One region of the Streptomyces sp. NPDC047315 genome, then DNA from elsewhere that is predicted to be linked to it. Evidence: riboswitches for the same ligand, from Rfam matches in the RefSeq annotation. Region 1 holds a riboswitch; the other holds the start of a gene.
What was found. A riboswitch is a leader RNA that binds a small molecule or an ion and turns the genes downstream of it on or off. The one in region 1 is predicted to bind thiamine pyrophosphate.
Positions count from the first base shown of each region.

Region 2: it holds a riboswitch for thiamine pyrophosphate, as region 1 does, so the genes downstream of both, thiC (phosphomethylpyrimidine synthase ThiC) here and ABZ842_RS21625 (thiamine ABC transporter substrate-binding protein) in region 1, are expected to answer to the same signal.

Region 1 covers NZ_JBEYTZ010000018.1:86,234-92,032, reverse strand. The annotation lists gene ABZ842_RS21630 (iron ABC transporter permease) at 1-1,329, opposite strand, end outside; gene ABZ842_RS21625 (thiamine ABC transporter substrate-binding protein) at 1,395-2,498, opposite strand; TPP riboswitch at 2,579-2,689, opposite strand; gene rlmN (23S rRNA (adenine(2503)-C(2))-methyltransferase RlmN) at 2,814-3,920, opposite strand; gene ABZ842_RS21615 (phosphatidate cytidylyltransferase) at 4,000-5,310, opposite strand; gene frr (ribosome recycling factor) at 5,310-5,799, opposite strand, start outside.
Region 2 covers NZ_JBEYTZ010000009.1:205,033-210,831, reverse strand. The annotation lists gene ABZ842_RS13135 (helix-turn-helix domain-containing protein) at 1-198, shown strand, start outside; gene ABZ842_RS13130 (SsgA family sporulation/cell division regulator) at 437-874, shown strand; gene ABZ842_RS13125 (YibE/F family protein) at 891-2,279, opposite strand; TPP riboswitch at 2,351-2,523, shown strand; gene thiC (phosphomethylpyrimidine synthase ThiC) at 2,518-4,311, shown strand; gene ABZ842_RS13115 (hypothetical protein) at 4,428-5,279, opposite strand; gene ABZ842_RS13110 (metallophosphoesterase) at 5,427-5,799, opposite strand, start outside.

The sequences.
Region 1 (5,799 bases):
CCGCAGCCGCCCGTCGACCGCCCGCAGCACCGGCAGCATCGTGCGCACCACGAAGGGCACGCCGACCAGCGCCTGCGCCAGCGGCACCAGGATCCACGAGGCCCGCAGGTCCAGCGGCGGCTCGTCGAGGGTGATCAGGAAGCCGAAGCCCACCGTCACCGCCGAGACCCCGAGCGGCAGCATCAGCAGCGCGTCGAAGCCGCGGATCAGCCGCCCCGCCCCGCGCTCCCGCCCCTCGGGCCCGGGCCGCCGCGCCAGCGCCGCCGCCGCGAGTCCGCCCACGACGACCGCGATCGCGGTCGCGGCCAGCGCGTACTTCAGCGAGTTCGCCACGGCGTGCACCGGTGGTACGAGGAAGGCGCCCCCGCTCGCGTCGAGCGACCCGAGCGCCCGGTAGTAGTCGAAGCCGTAGCCGTCGGGGGTGGACAGGGACCGCTCCACCAGCACGCCCAGCGGCACCAGCACCAGCAGGGCGACCGTGGTCAGCACCCCGCCGAGCAGCGCCCACTGGCGCACCCCGCGCGGCCGGCGCGCGGTGGAGGCAGGGTCCACCAGCGTCAGTGCGCTCTCCCGGCGCCGCACCGTCCACGCGTGGACGCCCAGCACAGCGCCGACCGCGGCGAACTGCACCAGGGTCAGGACGGCGGCCGTCCGCAGGTCCAGCAGCTGCGCGGTCTGCCGGTAGATCTCCACTTCCAGGGTGGCGAAGCCGGGGCCGCCCAGGATCTGGACGACGCCGAAGGAGGTGAAGGTGAAGAGGAAGACCATCAGCGCCGCGGCGGCCAGGGACGGCGCGAGCGCCGGAAGCGTGATCGTGCGCCAGGCGGCGAAGCGGCCCGCGCCCAGGACCCGCGCCGCTTCCTCCTGGCGCGGGTCGAGCTGCGCCCACAGCCCGCCCACGGTCCGCACCACCACGGCGTAGTTGAAGAAGACGTGGGCGAGCAGGATCGCCCACACGGTGGTGTCGAGCCGGATCCCCCACGCCTCGTCGAGCAGTCCGCCGCGGCCCAGCAGCGCCAGGAAGGCGGTGCCGACGACGACGGTCGGCAACACGAACGGCACGGTCACCGCGGCCCGCAGCAGCCCCTTGCCCGGGAAGTCGTAGCGGGCCGTGACGTACGCCCCCGGCAACGCGACGAGCAGGGTGAGCGCGGTCGAGGCGAGCGCCTGCCAGGTGGTGAACCACAGGACGTCGAGGACGTCCGGGCGGCCCAGCACCTCGCCGATGCGCCCGAACTGCCAACTCCCGCCGTCCCGCAGCCCGCGGCCGACGATCGCGGCCACGGGGTACGCGAAGAAGACGCCGAAGAACGCGACGGGCAGCGCCATCAGGGCGAGCCGTGTCGCGTTCCCCGTGCGGGGTGCCCGGCCGCGGCGCCCCGCCGCGGGCCCGGCTACTTCACCACGAGCGAGGACCACGTCTGAACCCACTGCTCACGGTTCTTGGAGATGGTGTCGGGCGCCAGCGTCGCCGGCTTCTCGACCACCGCGCCGTGCCGGGTGAACAGCTCGGGCAGCTTCGCCCCGCTGACCACCGGATTGACGAACATGTTCAGCGGCATGTCCTCCTGGAACGTCTTGGAGACCATGAAGTCCAGCAGCGCCTTTCCGCCGGCCTCGTTCTTCGCGCCCTTGAGCAGCCCGGCGAACTCGACCTGCCGGAAGCAGGTTCCGGTGGCGACGCCGGTGGGCGCCTCCGCCGGCTGCGGCTCGGCGAACAGCACCTCGACGGGCGGGCTGGAGGCGTACGAGACCACCAACGGCCGGTCGGCCTTGGCCTTCTTGCCACCGGCGGACCCGGAGAACTCCTCGTTGTACGCCTGCTCCCAGCCGTCGACGACCTTGACGCCGTTGCCCTTGAGCTGCTTCCAGTAGTCCTGCCAGCCGTCCTCGCCGAAGTGCGCGACGGTGCCGAGGACGAAGCCGAGGCCCGGGGACGACGTGGCCGCGTTCTCCACGACGAGCAGGTTCTTGTACTCGGGCTTGGCCAGGTCCTCGAAGGTCTGCGGCGGCGCGAGCTTCTTGTCGGCGAAGTACTTCTTGTCGTAGTTGACACAGATGTCGCCGGTGTCGATCGGGGTGACCCGGTGCTCGCCCTTGTCGAGCTGCACCGCCGCCGGTACCTGGTCGAGGCCCTTGGCCTGGTGGGGGGTGAAGATGCCGTTGTCGAGTGCGCGGGACAGCAGGGTGTTGTCGACGCCGAAGAACACGTCGCCCTGCGGGGAACCCTTCGTCAGGATCTCCTTGTTGAGCGCGACGGCGGTGTCCCCGCTCTTGAGCACCTTGACGGTGTAGCCGGTCTGCCGGGTGAACTCCTTGAGCACGGCTTCGGAGGCGGCGAACGAGTCGTGGCTCACCAGCGTGACCGTCTTCGAGCCCTTGCCGTCGCCGTCCTTGGCGCCGGAGTCACCGGAGGACTCCCCGCCGCAGGCGGCGAGCACGCTCACGCCGAGCGCCGCGGCCAGCGCGGCGGCCGTCTTCTTCCTGATACTGCTCACGGATCGATTCCTCCTGGGGGTGGCCAGGAAGAGACGCGGCCCGGCCCGGTGTCGTCGAGGACCCGGGCAGGGCGCAACAGCTTGAGTGGTGACCGAACTTCCTACCCAGAATGACCTGGGCGAGGTTCAGAGGGTCTGCGGTCTGATGGGTACCGCACTCTCAGCGCTGTGGCGCTCCCCTGTCGGATTTATGTAGATGTACGGGTCAGACTACAAGGTCAGCAGCGGTGGGCGGCAGGGGTGGGTGCCCATCCCCCATCCCCCGTCCACCCGGCCCCACCGCGACCCGCGGCCCGCCCGCGTACTGCTCCGCCGTCAGCGCTCGGACGCGGCGAGCTGTCCGCACGCGCCGTCGATCTCCTGCCCCCGGGTGTCCCGCACCGTGACCGGGACCCCGTGCGCCGCGATCGCCGCCACGAACGCCCGCTCGTCCTCCGGCCGCGACGCGGTCCACTTCGACCCCGGCGTCGGGTTCAGCGGAATCAGGTTCACATGGACGCGCCGGCCCTTGAGTAGCCGACCCAGCAGGTCACCGCGCCAGGCGTGGTCATTGATGTCGCGGATCAGCGCGTACTCGATGGAGACGCGCCGGCCCGACTTCTCCGCGTACTCCCAGGCGGCGTCCAGGACCTCGCGGACCTTCCAGCGGGTGTTCACCGGGACGAGGGTGTCGCGCAGCTCGTCGTCCGGGGCGTGCAGCGACACCGCGAGCCGGCACTTGAAGCCCTCGTCCGCAAAGCGCAGCATGGCCGGCACCAGACCGACGGTGGAGACCGTGATCCCGCGCTGGGACAGTCCGAGGCCGTCGGGCTCGGGGTCGGTGAGCCGACGGATCGCGCCCACCACCCGCTTGTAGTTCGCCAGCGGCTCGCCCATGCCCATGAAGACGATGTTCGACAGCCGGGCGGGGCCGCCGGGCACCTCGCCGTCGCGCAGCGCCCGCATCCCGTCCACGATCTGGTGCACGATCTCCGCGGTCGACAGGTTGCGGTCGAGCCCGGCCTGGCCGGTGGCGCAGAACGGGCAGTTCATCCCGCAGCCGGCCTGGGACGAGATGCACATCGTCACCCGGTCGGGATAGCGCATCAGCACGGACTCCACGAGCGTGCCGTCGTGCAGCCGCCACAGGGTCTTGCGGGTGGTGTCCTCGTCGCAGGAGATGTGCCGCACCACCGACATCAGATCGGGCAGCAGCTCCGAGGCCAGCTTCTCCCGCGCGGCGGCGGGGATGTCCGTCCACTGCGCCGGGTCGTGCGCGTACCGGGCGAAGTAGTGCTGCGAGAGCTGCTTGGCGCGGAAGGGCTTCTCGCCGATCGCGGCGACGGCGTCCTTCCGCTCGGCGGGCGAGAGGTCGGCGAGGTGCCTCGGGGGCTTCTTGGCTCCGCGGGGCGCGATGAATGTGAGTTCTCCGGGCTTGGGCATGGTCCATCCAGTGTCGCAGAGATACGACGAAGGGCTCGCCATCCTGTGGATAGCAAGCCCTTCACCGTGAAGCCGCAGGTCAGCCGCTTCCTACGAACACCACGAACAACAACCACACCACCGGCGCGGTCGGCAACAGCGAGTCCAGCCGGTCCATGATGCCGCCGTGTCCCGGCAGCAGCGTGCCCATGTCCTTGATGCCGAGGTCACGCTTGATCATCGACTCGCCGAGGTCTCCCAGCGTCGCGCTGACCGCCACCGCGAGACCCAGCAGCAGGCCCTGCCACCAGGTGCCGTCGTCGATCATGAACTGCATGCACAGCGCGCCCGCCACCATGGCGAAGCCCACCGCCCCGAACAGCCCCTCGCGGGTCTTCCCCGGGCTGATCCGCGGAGCGAGCTTGCGCTTGCCGAAGCGCCAGCCGACCGCGTACGCGCCGGTGTCGCTGACCACCGTGAGCAGCAGGAACGTGAGCACGCGCCAGGCGCCGTCGTCGGCCGTGAGCATCATGGTGACGAAGGTCGCCAGGAAGGGCACGTAGAACACGGCGAAGACCCCCGCCGTGACGTCCTTCAGATACCCCTCGGGCGGTTCCGTCATCCGCCACACCAGCACGGCGAGGGCCGTGAGCGCCGTGGCGACCCAGGCGCCCTCCGCGCCGCGCACGTACCCGGCCACCACCATCGCCGCACCGCCGACGGCGAGCGGCACCAGCGGGGCCTTGATCTCCTTGCGCTCCGCCAGCCGTGAGGTGAGCTCCCACAGGCCGACCACGACCGCGATCACGACCACGCCGACGAAGACGGCCTTGACGAAGAAGAGCGAAGCGATGATCACCGCACCGAGGCCGACGCCGACCCCTATGGCCGCCCGCAGGTCGCGGCCGGCGCGCTTCTTCCCACCGCTCTCCGCCGTTTGCCGGGCAGCTTGACGCGCCGCCGACCGGCCGGAGGGCTGCTGGTGCTCGGCGGAGTGCGCGGCCGGCTCCGTCGAGCCCGCAGCCGAAGACCCCCCGTGCCCCGCGCGTCCGTCCCGCCCCTTCGGGTCCTTCGGACCGGAAGGGCCGCCCGAACGGCGTCTGTGCGACGACTCCGGTGCCGGAGGCGGTCCACCGGCGCCGGGCGCCGGCTCCCGCGGAACCTCGTCACGGAACAGCGGACCGCTCAGTCGGGGGGGCTCCCGATCGCTGTCGTCCCTGTGGTCGCGGTCGCCGGGACCGCCTGCGTCTCTACCTGCGTCGGGGAAGTCCGGCACGATGGGCATGGGCCGAGTCTGCTGTGCCTCATGCCCATCGTAGGCGGGACCCGCCGAGGCAGGGCCCTGGTCGTGCGGACGCCACCCTCCGACGTAGTTGGCCCTCTGCGGGGCCCCCCAGGAAGCGTCGTTCATCAGACTTCGAGCAGCTCGGCTTCCTTGTGCTTGAGCAGCTCGTCGACCTGCGCCACGTACTTGGCGGTGGTGTCGTCGAGCTCCTTCTCGGCGCGGCGTCCCTCGTCCTCGCCGACCTCGCCGTCCTTGACGAACTTGTCGATGGTCTCCTTGGCCTTGCGGCGCACGGCGCGGATCGAGATCTTGGCGTCCTCAGTCTTGCCCTTGGCGACCTTGATGTACTCCCGGCGGCGCTCCTCGGTCAGCTCCGGGAAGACCACACGGATGATGTTGCCGTCGTTGCTCGGGTTGACCCCGAGGTCGGAGTCGCGGATCGCCTGCTCGATGTTGCGCAGCGCGGACTTGTCGAACGGCGTGACCACGGCCATGCGCGGCTCGGGCACCGAGAACGAGGCCAGCTGGTTGATCGGGGTCAGCGCACCGTAGTAGTCGGCCACGATCTTGTTGAACATCGCCGGGTGCGCACGCCCGGTGCGGATCGCGGCGAAG
Region 2 (5,799 bases), on a different contig from region 1:
GACCCCGTGGTCGAGCGACAGGAGTACGCGGTCGGCACGGTCTGCGCCGCCATCCCCATCACGGCGGGCTCCGGTGCCGCGGCGATGGCGATATCCCTCCCGCTCGATCAGGAGGAACGATTGCTCCCGGCGATCGAGCAACTGAGGACGGGTATAGGCCGCTTGCTGAGCTCCCTCGCCTTCTCCATCAGCATCTGAGCCACCCTCCCGACCTGCTCCTTCTCCATCTGCACTCCATCTGCTCACCAGCTCTCAGCCAACCGATTCACCTGATCTATCAGTATCTGAAAAATCACTCCTTGTAGTCCTCTGGTCGCATACAGCACGATTGTGGGAAGAGGTTCAGGGGTATCCTTCCTGACCCGTTTTCTGCTGACTTCATCCAGAAGGCTGCCAACCAGGCCCGATCCGGGCCTCCTTCATTGCGGGGTACACGATGCGCGACGAGTCGGTCCAGGCCGAGGTCCTGATGAACTTCCTTGTCTCCGAGGAGCTCTCGTTCCGGATCCCGGTGGAGCTGCGCTACGGGATCGAGGACCCGTACGCCGTGCGGATGACCTTCCACCTGCCCGGCGACGCCCCGGTGACCTGGGCCTTCAGCCGCGATCTGCTGCTCGACGGGATCGTCGGCCCGAGCGGGGACGGCGACGTGCACATCGCGCCGATGGGCCCCGGAGACCTCGCCGACCTGGGCATCCGGCTCCAGGTCGGCGGCGACTGTGCGTACTTCCAGGTCAGCGCGGCCCCCGTGGTCGCCTTCCTCGACCGCACCGACCGCCTGGTCCCGCTCGGACAGGAGCGGGCCTTCGGCGACTTCGACACCGAGCTGGAACAGGTGCTCAGGTCCATCCTCACCGGCGAGAACGCCGGCTGAACGGAGCCCGCGCCGGCTACTTCTTGCGGCGCCGGCCCCGGCCCGAACCACGGCTCGCGGGGATCGCCGCACCCGTCTGCGGACGGTCGGCGGAGACGACCAGCGCCGCGAGCGCGGTGGTCACCGGGACCGAAGCGACCAGACCGATCGACCCCACGAGGGTCCGTACGATCTCCTCCGCCACCAACTCGCTGTTGGCGACCGTCGCCACCGGGCTCTGCGCGATGGTGAAGAGCAGCAGCAGCGGCAGCGCGGCACCCGCGTAGGCGAGCACCAGCGTGTTCACCACGGACGCGATGTGGTCGCGGCCGATCCGGATGGCCGCGCGGTACAGCGCCCGCGGCCCCATGCCCGGATCCGCCTGCCGCAGCTCCCACACGGCCGAGGTCTGGGTCACCGTCACGTCGTCGAGCACGCCGAGCGAGCCGATGATGACGCCGGCGAGCAGCAGACCGCTCATGTCGATCTCCGGGTACAGCCCGTGGATCAGCCCGGTGTTGTCGTCGGTGTTGCCCGACAGCACCGCCCACTCGATGAAGACCGAACCGAGCAGCCCGATCAGCAGCAGCGAGATCAGCGTCCCGAGGACCGCGACCGAGGTGCGCGCCGTCAGCCCGTGACACATGTAGAGCGCGATCAGCATGATGGCGCTCGCCCCGACCACCGCGACGACCAGCGGATTGGACCCTGCCAGGATCGCCGGCAGGATGAACAGCGTCAGTACGGCGAACGAGATGACCAGCGCAATCAGCGCCATCACCCCGCGCATCCGCCCCACCAGCACCACGGCGAGGGCGAAGATCCCGGCCACCACCGCCAGCGGGACCTTCCGGTTCACGTCGACGACGGCGTACTGGAGGTCCGGCGGCGCGTCCGGGGCGTACGCCACCACGACCTCCTGGCCCTTCTCCAACTGCCGCACCGCGTCCGGCTGGACGACCTCCGCGAACACCCGGCCCTTGTGCTGTCCGGAGTCGATCTCGATGGTGGCCTTCTTGCACTCGCCGTCCTGCGCGGCGATCGCCTCGCGGCCCTGGGGCGTGCCGGCGTCCCCGGTCGGCGGCACCTGGGCGGAGTTCACGGACTTGCAGTCGATCCGCTCGATCCGGGTCACCGTGGCCTGTTCGGTCTGCCGGTCGAAGCCCACGCCGGTGCGCTCGTGGCCGGGGGCGGAGCCGGGCCACAGGACGGCCAGCCCCACGACGACGGCCGTGGCGAAGGGAATCAGCACCGCGGCGATGACCCGGCGCAGATGCCGGGAGACGGGAGCGGCCGGCCCGTGCGAGTGGCTGTGCCCGTGTCCGTGGCCGTGTCCATCTCCATGACCGTGGCCGTGGCCATGGCCTTGGTCGTGCGCGGGCTGGGGAGCAGGGCCCTGCTGGGGGCCGGGCGGTGGTGAAGTCACCGACCGATCATCGCAAGAACGGCAGGGGCCCCCTGGTCAGCACGCCAGAAATGACGCTAGCGTGGTGCCACCTTTGCACACGCGGGAGCTCGGAGCACCGGGCTGAGAGGGCGCTGACCTCCGTAGACGCACTGCCGACCGGCGCGAGAGCGCGCCGGCACGCAACCCGTCTCGGACACCGCTGCGTCGACCGCCGAACCTGTTACCGGGTAATGCCGGCGTAGGGAGTAGGTCTTCCATGACCGTTCAGGACGCACGCACGCCTGCCGTCGAACCCGCTGTCGACGGCGCCCGCACACCGGGCTGGCACAAGGCGCACATCGAGGGCTCCCGCCCCGACCTGCGGGTGCCGGTCCGTCAGGTGCACCTCACCAACGGCCGGGACGTGACGCTGTACGACACCTCCGGCCCGTACACCGACCCCACCGTCGAGACCGACGTGCGCCGCGGGCTGGCACCGCTGCGCGAGAGCTGGATCGTCGCCCGCGGCGACACCGAGGAGTACGCGGGACGCCCCGTGCGCCCGGAGGACGACGGGATCAAGCACACCTCGCCCCGCGGCGGGCTGCGCAATCTGGACGCGGTCTTCCCCGGTCGGCCGCGCCAGCCCCGGCGCGGCCGGGACGGTCGGGCGGTGACCCAACTCGCGTACGCCCGGCGCGGCGAGGTCACCCCCGAGATGGAGTTCGTCGCCCTGCGCGAGAACGTCTCCCCCGAGGTCGTACGGGAGGAGATCGCGGCCGGCCGCGCCGTGCTGCCGGCCAACGTCAACCACCCGGAGATCGAGCCGATGATCATCGGCAAGCGGTTCCTGGTGAAGGTGAACGCCAACATCGGCAACTCCGCCGTGACCTCCTCCATCGAGGAGGAGGTGGAGAAGATGACCTGGGCCACCCGCTGGGGCGCCGACACGGTCATGGACCTGTCCACCGGCCGCAACATCCACACCACCCGCGAGTGGGTGCTGCGCAACTCCCCCGTACCGATCGGCACCGTGCCGCTGTACCAGGCGCTGGAGAAGGTCGACGGCCGGGCGGAGGAGCTGACCTGGGAGATCTACAAGGACACCGTGATCGAGCAGGCCGAACAGGGCGTCGACTACATGACGGTGCACGCCGGCGTGCTGCTGCGGTACGTGCCGCTCACCGCCCGGCGCAAGACCGGCATCGTCTCGCGCGGCGGCTCGATCATGGCCGCCTGGTGCCTGGCGCACCACAAGGAGTCGTTCCTGTACGAGCACTTCGAGGAGCTGTGCGAGATCCTCGCCGCGTACGACGTGACGTACTCCCTCGGCGACGGGCTGCGGCCCGGCTCGATCGCGGACGCCAACGACGCGGCGCAGTTCGCCGAGTTGGAGACGCTCGGCGAGCTCAACAAGATCGCCAAGCGGATGAACGTGCAGACCATGATCGAGGGCCCCGGGCATGTGCCCATGCACAAGATCAAGGAGAACATCGACCTCCAGCAGGAGATCTGCGAGGAGGCGCCGTTCTACACGCTCGGCCCGCTCACCACGGACGTGGCACCGGCGTACGACCACATCACCTCCGGCATCGGTGCGGCGATGATCGCCTGGTGGGGCACGGCCATGCTCTGTTACGTGACGCCCAAGGAGCACCTGGGGCTGCCCAACCGGGACGACGTGAAGACCGGGGTGATCACGTACAAGATCGCGGCGCACGCGGCGGACCTGGCCAAGGGGCACCCGGGGGCGCAGGAGTGGGACGACGCGCTCTCCGACGCGCGGTTCGAGTTCCGCTGGGAGGACCAGTTCAACCTGGCGCTCGACCCGGACACCGCGCGGGAGTTCCACGACGAGACGCTGCCGGCCGAGCCGGCGAAGACGGCGCACTTCTGCTCGATGTGCGGGCCGAAGTTCTGCTCGATGAAGATCAGTCAGTCCATCTCGGAGCAGTTCGGCGGTGACGCGGCGCCCGACGCGACGGCGCAGGAGATCACCGAGGGGATGCTCCAGAAGTCCAAGGAGTTCGCGGCGAGCGGCAACAGGGTGTACCTGCCGATGGTCGAGTGACATGAGTGATGGACCGGCTGACTGACCTGTCCGGACAGTCGCGACAGTCCGGACAGGTCAGTCCGGGCGGTCAAGTTCGGGCGATCGGTCAGTTCGGTCGGGTCGGTCCCGGCGGGTCAGTCCGGGCGGTTCTCGGGGCCGCCGAAGTCCGGGCTGGTGAAGTCGGGGCTGGTGAAGGTGGGCCGCTGACCCGCCGACTTGCCCTCGCTCGGACTGGAGTAGTCCGGGCTGTTGTACCCCACCTTCGGTATGCGGGTCACGGGCCGCGGCGGCGCCCCGGACATCGGGTCCGCCGCCGGGTCCTCCAGCGCGATCCGGAGGAACGGCAGTACGCCGCGCTCCAGCACCGCGTGGAGCCAGGCGTCCTTGGCGCGCGCCACCTCGTCGGGGAGTTCGTTCGTCAGCTCTTCCGCCGGAAGCTGCGTGGCGCTGTTGCGCAGCGCGGTGCGCAGCAGTCCGACCCCCGCGTACAGGATCGCCGCCGCGGTGAGGGCGGCGAAGAACCAGCCCGCCGACACCATGGTCTGGGCGAACGACGGGGGCGGGTCGAGCATCTTCAGGACGTAGCCGACCAGCAGGAACAGCAGGGCGGCTATGCCGGCGAGGACCGGGGCGAGGACCGCGACCACGGCCGCGAAGCCGGCCCCGCTGCCGTCGCCGTCGACCCCGGTCGCGCCCGCGACGCGGACGGACCCGGTGATTCCGCTGTCTCCGGTGGCCGGATCGGAGCCGCCGGGCGAGCGGGCCTCTTCACGGATCCTGACGTAGTGCTCGTACTCGGGCGCGGCGGACGCGGTGATCAGCGCCGTGGCGTTCAGGGCCATCGTGCGCAGCTGTGCCGCGTTCAGCCGCTGCCCCACGGTGGCGAGATCGGGCCGTTTGTGGGCGTTGCGCAGTGCGTCTTCGAGGAGCCGCTCGAACTCGGCGCGGTCCTCGTTCTGCAGGTGCGGAGCGCTGTTCATGTGCATCCCCCGATGCTCCGTAAGGCCGGAACCACCCGTACCGGACGGGCGGTTGGGCGTTGGTGGAGGAGTGCCTGCGTCGGATAGCCCGATGGTAGAGCGGTTACGGCACGGAGTGACAGAGGTTTAGGTAAAACGCGTACCCGGCTTGCGTCAGGCGGGTAGCGGAAGCTGGACGACTAGGAGCTTTCCGGCCATCGTGACTCCGCCGTCCATGGCGATCGCCAGCCCGTCCGCGTACACGTGCGGCCCCTCGACGACCGGGCGGTCGCCGTCCTCGCCGTCCTCCGTGCCGACCTCGCCGAGCAGATACGGAATCGGGCTGTGGCCGTGCACGATCCGGCTGCCGCCGTAGGCGGAGAGCAGTTCGCGCACCGCGAGGGGGCCCGCCTCGTCGTCGCGGAAGGCGAACCGCTTGGTCATCTTGCGGAAGAGGTCCCAGCACTCGTCGGCGTCGTTGCGGGTGAGGATCTCGTGGACGGTGTCGTTCACGTCCTCGATCGTCTCGCCGTACTCCAGGTACGCG